3 regions of the Arthrobacter sp. CP30 genome follow, and region 1 is predicted to be linked to each of the others. Evidence: riboswitches for the same ligand, from Rfam matches in the RefSeq annotation. Region 1 holds a riboswitch; each other region holds the start of a gene.
What was found. A riboswitch is a leader RNA that binds a small molecule or an ion and turns the genes downstream of it on or off. The one in region 1 is predicted to bind cyclic di-AMP.

Region 1 (3,269 bases):
CTCTCCAACGGCGCCACGCAGGTGATCTTCGAAGGCACACCCGACACGCCCCACCCCGGCCGCCACTTCGAGATCATCGAACGCTACGGCGTGACGAGCTACTACACGGCGCCCACCCTGGTCCGTTCCCTCATGGGCTGGTTCCCGGACGGTGTCCCGTCCACCTGGGACCTCTCGAGCCTCCGCGTCCTCGGGACGGTCGGCGAGGCCGTGAACCCCGAAGCCTGGCGCTGGTTCCGCCGGAACCTCGGCCGCGACGAGCTCCCCGTCGTCGACACGTGGTGGCAGTCCGAGACCGGCGCCACGATCCTCTCCCCCAGCCCCACGGACTCCTCGTTCAAGCCGGGCTGCGCGGCGCGGGCCCTGCCGGGGGTCTCCACGCGGATCGTCGACCGGCACGGCGCGGCGGTGCCGGCGGGCGAGCAGGGCCTGATCGTCGTCGACCGTCACGGCCCCGCGATGGCCCGGACCGTCTGGGGCGATCCCCAGCGCTACCTCGACTCCTACTGGCGGATGTTCGCTGCCGAGGGCTGGTTCCTCGCCGGCGACGGCGCGCGGTACGACGACGACGGCGACACCTGGATCCTCGGGCGCGTGGACGACGTGATCAACGTGTCCGGTCACCGGCTGTCGACGATCGAGATCGAGTCGGCCCTCGTCGCCCACCCGCTCGTCGTCGAGGCGGGCGTGTGCCCGATCGCCCATCCGGTGACGGGCCATGCCATCGCGGCCTTCGTGGTGCTGGCCACCGGTACCGATCCGTCGATCGACGTCTCCGGGACGCTGCGGGCCCAGGTCGCCGAGGCGATCGGCCCGATCGCACGCCCCTCGGCCGTCGTGGTCGTCAAGGACGTGCCGAAGACGCGCTCCGGCAAGATCATGCGGCGCCTGCTCACGCAGCTCTTCGAGGGCACGGAGCTGGGGGACACGACATCCCTGCAGAACGAGGGGTGCATCCCCGGGATCCAGGACGTCCTCCGCCTCAGCGTCCGAGGCGCTACTCCGGCAGGTCTGCCCCGCGGTTAAACGAAGGAGACGGCAGGCGCCCCGTCCAAGCGCCTGCCGTCTCCCGTGCGTGGTCCGTCCGGTATTAGCCCACCCGGACGAAGGATGCTCCCGGAAGATCCGAGAGAGGGTGCTGCATGGTGGCGTTGATGCCGTTCATGCCGCTGCTGATGACCTGGCCACCGCCGACGTAGACGGCCACGTGGCCGCCCGTGATGACGAGGTCACCGGGAGCGGGGGTGGACACCTGGGCGCCGAACTGGAAGAACTGCGAGGGGCCGAGGTCTCCGACGGAGATACCTGCCGCGCGCAGGGCCTTCTCGACCAGCACGGTGCAGTCCTGCACGGCACCGGCAGCGAGCTGCGCCCGGGCGGAGCCGAGGATGGCGCCCGCGGCGTTGCCCGAGGGAGCGGTCTCGGCGGCGACCGGGGTGATCGCTGCCGAGGCCAGGTAGACACCCGATCCGGCTTCCGTGGACACGGCCGGAGCCGGAGCGATTGCGGCGGCCTGCTGGACGGCAGGAGCAGCTGGTGCTGCGGCGACCGGGGCGGACACCGTCTGGGCCGGCGCCGCGACAGCAGCACCGGCGGCGGGGATGACGATCGTCTGTCCGGGGAAGATGACCGATGCGAGCGAGAGGCCGTTGGCGGTCAGGACCGTGGTGAGCTCGACGCCGTAGCGGGCCGAGATGGCACCCAGGGTGTCGCCGGCGGCGACGGTGTAAGCGGTGCCCGCGGCGCTTGCTGCGGCAGCGGGGGCGACCGCGGCGGTCGGAGCCGTCGTGCCCTCGGCGGTGTAGGTGCCGGCGTGTGCGGTGCCGACGGCGCTGAGGGCGAGGCCCGACGTCACGGCGACGATGGCGACCGGGCGGCCCACGGCGGTGGCTCCGCTCTTCGCGGCGCGGGACAGGCCCTGCAGCGCGAGGTTTCCGTCGACGTCCGCGCGGTGGCGTGCCGGTGAAGTGATTCGTGACATGGTTCTATACCTCTCCCATGCCTGCGGGGTGAGCTGTCGGGTTCGGATGGGAGTCACCCGGCCGCGGGCACCGCCGGTGGGCGGTGCGGTGCGACTTAACCCCGAGGACGCGTGCAGGGATCCTGCGCGTCCGGTGGAACTGATGGTTCCCCCGTCCCTGCCTTCGGTGTATGCGGACGTATCCCGATCGGCGGCAGGGCTCGGCAATCCGTGCGGGAGCGCCCCACGTGGACGGGAGCACCGACTGAGAGTACCCAGCGCTCCGGGCGTTTGTCACATTTCTGTAACGGGGCGTATCCTGCCCTTCCCGCCGGTCACCGATCGCCCTGCAGCGCGCGCTCCCGGCGCGATCCCGCGGAACGCCACCGGCGGAAGGCGAGCACGGTCCCCGTCGCGCTGAGGATCAGCAGGCCGCACTGCTGCACGAAGAACCACACTCCGACGGATGTCCCGCCGATACTCGATGCCGCCACGATGCTGCCGGCCAGGACGAGCGTGAGGACGGCACCGACCCAGCACAGGGTGTTCCACAGGAGGCGCTCCTGCTCGCGCGTAGCAGCCCTCCACTCCTCGGTTCCGCCGTGATCCATGCACCAACCCTAGGCGTACGGACCAGGACTCCGCCCTGACATCCGGCACCACGCAGAGCGACACATTGTTTGGATTGTCGCGACCCCGATGTCACACTCGTGCTTGACCATCCCGAGCGGCCGAGAGATCTGGCTCATTGACGCCGCAGCAACCCTGGCCCCCGTGCACCACGGGGACAGTAGGGTGCTACTGCCAGAACGATGGAGGAAGTCATGAGCGTCGCCGACCTGTCCACTCCCCTGAAGTTCGCCTACTGGGTCCCCAACGTCAGTGGTGGTCTCGTGGTCTCGACCATCGAGCAGCGCACCAGCTGGGACTTCGACTACAACCGCAAGCTCGCCCGGATCGCGGAGGACGCCGGTTTCGAGTACGCCCTGTCACAGACGCGGTACGCCGCCTCCTACGGCGCGGACAAGCAGCACGAGGCCACGAGCTTCTCGCTCGCCCTCCTCGCCGCGACCGAGAGACTCAAGGTGATCGCCGCCGTCCACCCCGGGATGTGGCACCCGGGCGTGCTGGCCAAGTTCATCATCACGGCCGACCACATCTCGAACGGCCGCGCGGCCGTGAACATCGTCTCCGGCTGGCTGAAGGACGAGTTCGTGAACTTCGGCCTCGAGTGGCTCGAGCACGACGAGCGCTATGTCCGCACGGAGGAGTTCATCCGCGTGCTCAGGGGCCTGTGGACCGAACAGGG
Region 2 (3,269 bases), on a different contig from region 1:
ATTCCAGAAATCAGGAACAGCAACTCCAACGTGATGTGTCCGTACCAGGAGGGCAGCATCGCGTCTGCGATACCGCTGAGGTAGACCCCGTAGAAGCTCACCAGGAACACTGGGATCATGAAGGCCGGATGGAGCAGGATTCTAGCCGTTCTGGACTTTAGACCAGCATGCGCAAGCCTCAGGACCGGTCGGCCGAGGCCACGGTGAGGAGTTGCGCGTAAGAGGAGCGTGCCTGGCCGGCCCAGAACCAGCAAGGGCGGCACCGCCATCATGAGAGTGAGTTGCTGGAACATGAAGACGGAGAACATTCGCAGCCCGTAGCCCTCGACTCCGGCACCCATGGTGATCATGATGATCATGCACCCTGAGAGGAAAACTGCTGTCCGCCACACCGGCCAGGATCTACCGGATGTCCACAGGCGGATCGCACCTGTCAGGTACAAAAGGCCCAGTAGTAAGGCGATTGCAGGTATCAGCGGGATCGGCTGCAAGGTTGGCGCCAGGTACGTTGCCCATGAAGGAGGTGCTTCCGGTATCCATACCGGTCCGCTGACCCATGGTTCGTTCACTGTTGCCCGCCCTTCCTCATTCATTATCGCCGCCCCTTGGTCATCACCGCCAAAGAGTTCTGATCAGTGATGCGTGCCTGTGCCACAGCGAATGCGCGTCGCGTGAGGAGGACCTCTCGAGGCAACAGCACCAGGCTGGCTTGCATCAGTGGAACTTGAGCCGACGCTCGTTACTTTGACGTGCAGGTTTCAGTGGTCGGGCCGGTTCTGCTGTCCTCCTCGTGGTGCCTGTGGATGGGATTTGAGGAGGTGGAAAAGGAAATAGCGGCAAGCACCCCCGTCCAGGGCACTTGCCGCTATCTCAGCTCAAGGGTATTCGCTTCAGCAGACAGTTCTACTAGCTGACGCGAACGAAGGAGGATCCGGCGAGGTCGGACAGCGGGTGTTCCATGGTGGCGTTGATGCCGTTCATGCCGCTGCTGATGACCTTGCCGCCGCCGACGTAGATGGCGACGTGGCCCGGGCGGATGACGAGGTCACCAGGAGCCGGGGTGGCAACGACGGTCCCGAACTGGAAGAACTGCATGGGGCCGAGGTCCCCGACGTTCTTGCCGATCGAGCGCAGGGCCCGCTCGACGAGAATGGTGCAGTCCTGGGTGGAGCCGATCTGGGCGTAGGCCGAGGCGACCAGGGCAGCACCGACGCCGCTAGCGGCAACAGTGGGCTGAGCGGCAGCCGGAGCGGCCGGGGCTGCTGCAATGGGCGCAATGGATGCCGAGGTGAGGGAGATGCCGGCAGGCGCTGCGGCGGGAGCAGGTGCCGGGGCAGGTGCACTGTAGAAGACCTGGTTGGCAGGGAGCGCGGCAGGCACTGCTGCGGGGCTCACAACAGCACTGGCAGCGGCCGGACCGGAAAGCTTGATCTGCTGGCCCGGGTAGATCACCGATGCGAAGGACAGGCCGTTGGTGGCCAGCAGCGCATCAAGGTTCACACCATGGCGTGCAGCGATCGCGCCCATGGTGTCACCGGAAGCCACCGTGTAGGTACCAGCTGCAGACGCCTGAACAACAGGGGTCTGGACAGCGGGGGCCTGCACCGCAGGTGCCTGGGTGGTGACGGCGGTCGATGCGGCTTCGGAGTACGTTCCTGCCTGCGCTGCGGGGGCTCCGACGGCGAAGACGAGGCCGCCGGTTGCGGCGGCGACGATGGCCGGCTTACCCAGTGCGACGGCGCCGGTCTTTGCCGAATACGCCAGGCCTTCGAGGGCGACGGAGTGAGTGACGGCCGCGCGGTGGCGTGCCGGAATGGACGATCGTGACATGGTGATTGCCTCTCCCATGCCTGCGGGGTGAGCTGTCGGGTTCGGATGGGAGTCACCCGGCCGTCTCGAAGATCTATCCATCACAGCGTCATAGGACGAACCGTGGCAGACAGACTTCGTAGATCGGCTTAACCCCGAGGATCAACAACACGGGACGTGTCGCGATCCGGTGGAAACGTGGTTCCCCCGTCCCTGCCAACTGGGTGATGCGAACGGGTCCCGGGAGCAGCGGCAGGGCTCGGCATTCTGCGCGGGAGAGCGAACTCGGCGGGTGCCGGGGTCACGTGAGGACAATACCCTAGGGTGGTATCGATTGTCACGTTCCCATAACGCACACTCCTGAAGGATGCCAGTGACGGGGTGAGAAACAGATGACCAGATACGACGCGGAACTTCTTGGTCAGATGATCGTTCACCTGGTTCACCTTCTTCACGGATACTTAGGGGACCGTGCATCTCACACGGCTGAGAACCGCGTCGTCAACGCACTGGGCCACTCGTGTCGTCGACGATGATGATGAGGGAAGCAAAGATGACACTTCGCACCGAACACAACCTTAATGACATCTCCTCCAGGGGTGCGACACAATCGGGCGAAGCCCCGAACGTTGATGAGAGTAGTGGCACTCACCATGGTTACGCCGCTGACAGAAGTGCCTACCTGCGTCGGCTCAAGCGCATGGAAGGTCAGGTTCGTGGTATAGCCCGAATGGTCGAGGAGGACAAGTACTGCATCGACATCCTCACTCAGGTCGCTGCCGTCAACAGTGCCATGCATGCCTTCAGTCTCGGGCTCCTTGAGAGTCACCTGACGCATTGCGTTGCAGACGCTGCACGGGAGGCAGCAGGTACGAACATCACCGGCGATACAACCGACATAGGTCTGATCGATCAGAGAATTAAGGAAGCGACTCAAGCCATAGGGCGGCTGCTGAGATGACAGAACCCATTCGATGGGGTCAACGACAACAGCCGGTCACTAGCGCAGGCCTCGGCACTCTAGAAAACCGAAGCTTCCCAACACCATCGCGGCCGAGTCCTCAATGAGTAGGGCGTGGCCCCCGGCTCGATGACAGGGGTGTCTTGTTAGTCCCTTATACGGCTTTGACCGACTACCGACCGCGAGAGCTGCAGGGGTATCGCCGCAACCGGTGGTTGGGTTGCGTTACTGAGGTCGATCATCATTGAGGCAGCGACACCTTCACGGCCAATGTTCATCGGTGTCCGCTGACCCGATGAGAAACTCACCGAGTTTTCGTCCTACGGTCACCTGAATTCCACATTTCCCCGACGATGGCTGCATCTTTCTATAAAAGGGTCTCCTACGCAGACCGGCTGCTGCGGCTGTCGGTTGCCGCCCGGCCCTACCTGGTCACGGTCAGCGTCCCGATCCGCGATCATCTCGTGTCCGCCGATAGTGACCTCCATTGACGTCTGCC
Region 3 (3,269 bases), on a different contig from region 1:
CGTGATCAGCTGATGCGGTCGTGAAGAATACAGAAGAACTCTCGAAGCGTCTCGGTGTCACTATCGACACCGAGACGCTTCGTCTTGCCCTGACGCACAGGTCCTACGCGTACGAGAAGGGCGGCATCCCCACCAACGAGCGCCTTGAGTTCCTCGGTGACTCGGTGCTCGGCCTCTCGGTGACGGACGCGCTGTACAGGGACAACCCGGATCTGTCCGAGGGTGAACTGGCGAAGCGACGGTCCGCCGTGGTCAGCACCAGGGCGCTCGCCGGCGTCGCCAGGGCACTGGACCTCGGCAGCTACGTGCTGCTCGGCCAGGGGGAGAAGCTGACCAACGGGCGGGACAAGGCCTCCATCCTCGCCGACACCATGGAGGCCGTGATCGGCGCCGCGTACCTGAGCCACGGCATCGAGACCGCCCGCGCCATGGTCATGCGCCTCATCGGTCCCCTCCTGCGGGACTCCGCCGTGCTCGGTGAGGGGACGGACTGGAAGACCCGAATCCAGGAGACGGCAGCGGGCAGGCGGCTCGGCGCCATCGACTACCAGGTCGACGGGACGGGTCCCGACCATGCGCGCACCTTCACCGCGCGTCTCGTCATCGGCGGGGTGGAGTACGGCGCGGGTGGTGGGCACTCGAAGAAGGAGGCCGAGCAGGCGGCTGCGGCTGCTTCGTGGAAGCTCCTCGCCGACGTTCAGGACGTGCCTGCGACCGTCACGGGAGCCGGCGACGTCGGCGTGCGTCCTGCAGGTGTCGTGACCGGTCGCTCCGGCGGCGCGCGGAGGCACACCGACCACGCGGGGCTCCCCGAGCGCTCAGACTCCGACGACGGAGCATGAGTGCCTGAACTCCCCGAGGTGGAGGTGGTCCGGCGGGGACTGTCCCGCTGGGTCACCGGGCGGGCGGTCGAGAAGGTCGACGTCCTCGATCCACGATCCCTGCGTCGTCATGTCAACGGGGTCGAGGATTTCGTCGGTGACGTCACCGGCGCGCGCATCACCGATGTGGTGCGGCGCGGGAAGTTCCTCTGGATGGTCCTCGAGGATCCGGCGGCGGATGACGCCGCCCCGCCGCTGGCGCTGATGGCCCACCTCGGCATGAGCGGGCAGCTGCTCATCGAGGACGCAGCGGCGCCCCCGGAGAAGCACCTGAAGGTTCGCCTGGCCCTGTCGCGGGCGACGGGGGAGGACGGCTCCGCCCTGCCCACGGATCTGCGTTTCGTCGACCAGCGGATCTTCGGTGGGATGTTCGTCACGGGCTTCGAGCCGACACCGGACGGTCACCCCGGTGGGCTGGGGGGAAGCGACACCGCGCTCGTGCCCCACCAGGCCGCGCACATCGCCCGCGACCCCCTCGATCCGGCATTCTCCTTCGAGGAGTTCCACCAGCGCCTGCGCCGCCGTCGCACGGGGTTGAAGCGTGCCCTGCTCGACCAGGGACTCGTCTCGGGGATCGGGAACATCTACGCCGACGAGGCGCTGTGGGCTGCGCGCCTCCACTATGCGCGGCCCACGGAGACGATGCGCCGACCCGACACCCGGCGCATCGTGGACGCCGCCACCGAGGTGATGACCCGTGCCCTTGCCGCTGGGGGGACGAGCTTCGACTCCCTCTACGTCAACGTCAACGGTGCATCGGGCTACTTCGCCCGCGATCTCGAGGCCTACGGGCGTTCAGGCCGGCCGTGCCGCAGGTGTGCTGCAGAGGGACGGACCACGTCGATCCGGCGGGAGCATTTCATGAACAGGTCCTCCTTCTTCTGCCCCGTCTGCCAGCCCCGGCCGCGGAACGCGAGACCCTGAGCAGCGCCGGGACAGCGGCACCCGGCCGTTCGTGATCCAAACGTGACAAGTCGGGGATCACCGCGTACCGTTGAACCCGCGCCCGCTCCACCACGGAGGGGCGCCCCTCCTCTCTCTGCCTAACCCTGTCGATGAGGACGGACCGTTCGCTACACACATCGACAGGGGCGGGGGAACCGATAGCGGACCCACTCACGGGTCCTAGGGGTCAAGACGCGCGTGCACCAGCTCTGGGGCGGTGGTGCACGAACACCACGTCCGGATGTCCCATCCGAACCCGACAGCTAACTTCGTAGGCATTGGGAAAGGCATCAGCATGTCCAAGAAGAGCCATATCGCACGCCACCGGGCAGTCCCCACGCGTGTCAACCCCCTCGTTACCGCCTCACGGGCCGTCTCCGCGAGCGCCTCGATCGCCGGCAAGCCCGCCGCCGTCGTCGTCGCGGCCTCCGGCCTCATGCTCGGCGCGGCACTGCCCGCCAGCGCTTCCGGCGAGATCAGCGTCCAGTCGGTTCCCGTCCAGCAGGTCGCGGCCACCCCCGCCGCAGCCGGTACCTACACCGTCCAGTCCGGTGACACCCTCGGCAGCATCGCCGCGGCCCATGGCGTCAGCCTGGACACCCTGTTCTCGGCGAACGGCCTGGGCTACGCCTCGGTCATCTACCCGGGCCAGTCCATCGCACTCGGCGGATCCGCCGCTCCCCAGCAGCAGTACTCGGTGCAGTCCGCCTCGATCGTCGCCGCTCCCGCGGCAGCGCCCGTCGCCGCTCCCGTAGCAGCGCCCGTCGCCGCTCCTGTCGATGACGCGCCGACCTACAGCCTCCAGTCCTCGTCGATCGGCGCCACCGGCATCGTCGGAACGGCCATGCAGGGAGAGGGATCGGGCTACGTCTACGGCGGCACGGCCTTCGGCGGCTGGGACTGCTCGGGCTTCGTCCAGTGGGTCTACGCGCAGAACGGCATCAACCTGCCGCGCACCACGTGGTCCCAGTTCGCCGCCCTGCGCCCCACCGGTAACCCCCAGCCGGGTGATCTGGTGAGCCAGAACGGTGGGAGCCACGTCGGCATCTACCTCGGCAACGGCCAGATGATCAGCGCACTGAACCCGTCGCAGGGTACGCAGGTGCACCCCGTCTCCGTCATGTCGGTGGACGGCTACTACACCCGCTGATCGATCGGTCGGCCCACCCGGTCCGCGGTCACGCTGCGAGCCGAAGGAGTGAGGTCGAGCTCCAGCAGTGACGCCTGACGAAGGGCGGGATGCACAGCATCCCGCCCTTCGTCGTACCCCCGTTCCGACGCCGGCCGGCACCATGTCCGAGCGGTCGGGAGCGCCGTGCACGTCGAGCACGGGGCAGGCTCCGCAGGCTCCGGCCGCGGACGACGGCGCGTGCTCGGCGTGATGGAGGTCGGTCCGGCTGCCGGACGACCGGGCGGGTGGGACAGGAGTGCGCGAAGCCAGCG

Region 2: it holds a riboswitch for cyclic di-AMP, as region 1 does, so the genes downstream of both, ACTIMO_RS01885 (LysM peptidoglycan-binding domain-containing protein) here and ACTIMO_RS04960 (C40 family peptidase) in region 1, are expected to answer to the same signal.
Region 3: it holds a riboswitch for cyclic di-AMP, as region 1 does, so the genes downstream of both, ACTIMO_RS09715 (C40 family peptidase) here and ACTIMO_RS04960 (C40 family peptidase) in region 1, are expected to answer to the same signal.

What each region holds. Positions count from the first base shown of each region.
Region 1 is NZ_JBQEMM010000002.1:336,313-339,581, reverse strand. It holds gene acs (acetate--CoA ligase) at 1-1,026, shown strand, start outside; gene ACTIMO_RS04960 (C40 family peptidase) at 1,091-1,981, opposite strand; cyclic di-AMP (ydaO/yuaA leader) riboswitch at 1,985-2,160, opposite strand; gene ACTIMO_RS04955 (hypothetical protein) at 2,296-2,571, opposite strand; SAM riboswitch class I at 2,676-2,779, shown strand; gene sfnG (dimethylsulfone monooxygenase SfnG) at 2,773-3,269, shown strand, end outside.
Region 2 is NZ_JBQEMM010000001.1:373,805-377,073, forward strand. It holds gene ACTIMO_RS01880 (cytochrome c oxidase assembly protein) at 1-593, opposite strand, end outside; gene ACTIMO_RS01885 (LysM peptidoglycan-binding domain-containing protein) at 907-1,830, opposite strand; cyclic di-AMP (ydaO/yuaA leader) riboswitch at 1,833-2,051, opposite strand; gene ACTIMO_RS01890 (metal-sensitive transcriptional regulator) at 2,363-2,770, shown strand.
Region 3 is NZ_JBQEMM010000006.1:31,911-35,179, forward strand. It holds gene rnc (ribonuclease III) at 21-842, shown strand; gene mutM (bifunctional DNA-formamidopyrimidine glycosylase/DNA-(apurinic or apyrimidinic site) lyase) at 843-1,805, shown strand; cyclic di-AMP (ydaO/yuaA leader) riboswitch at 1,943-2,119, shown strand; gene ACTIMO_RS09715 (C40 family peptidase) at 2,122-2,976, shown strand.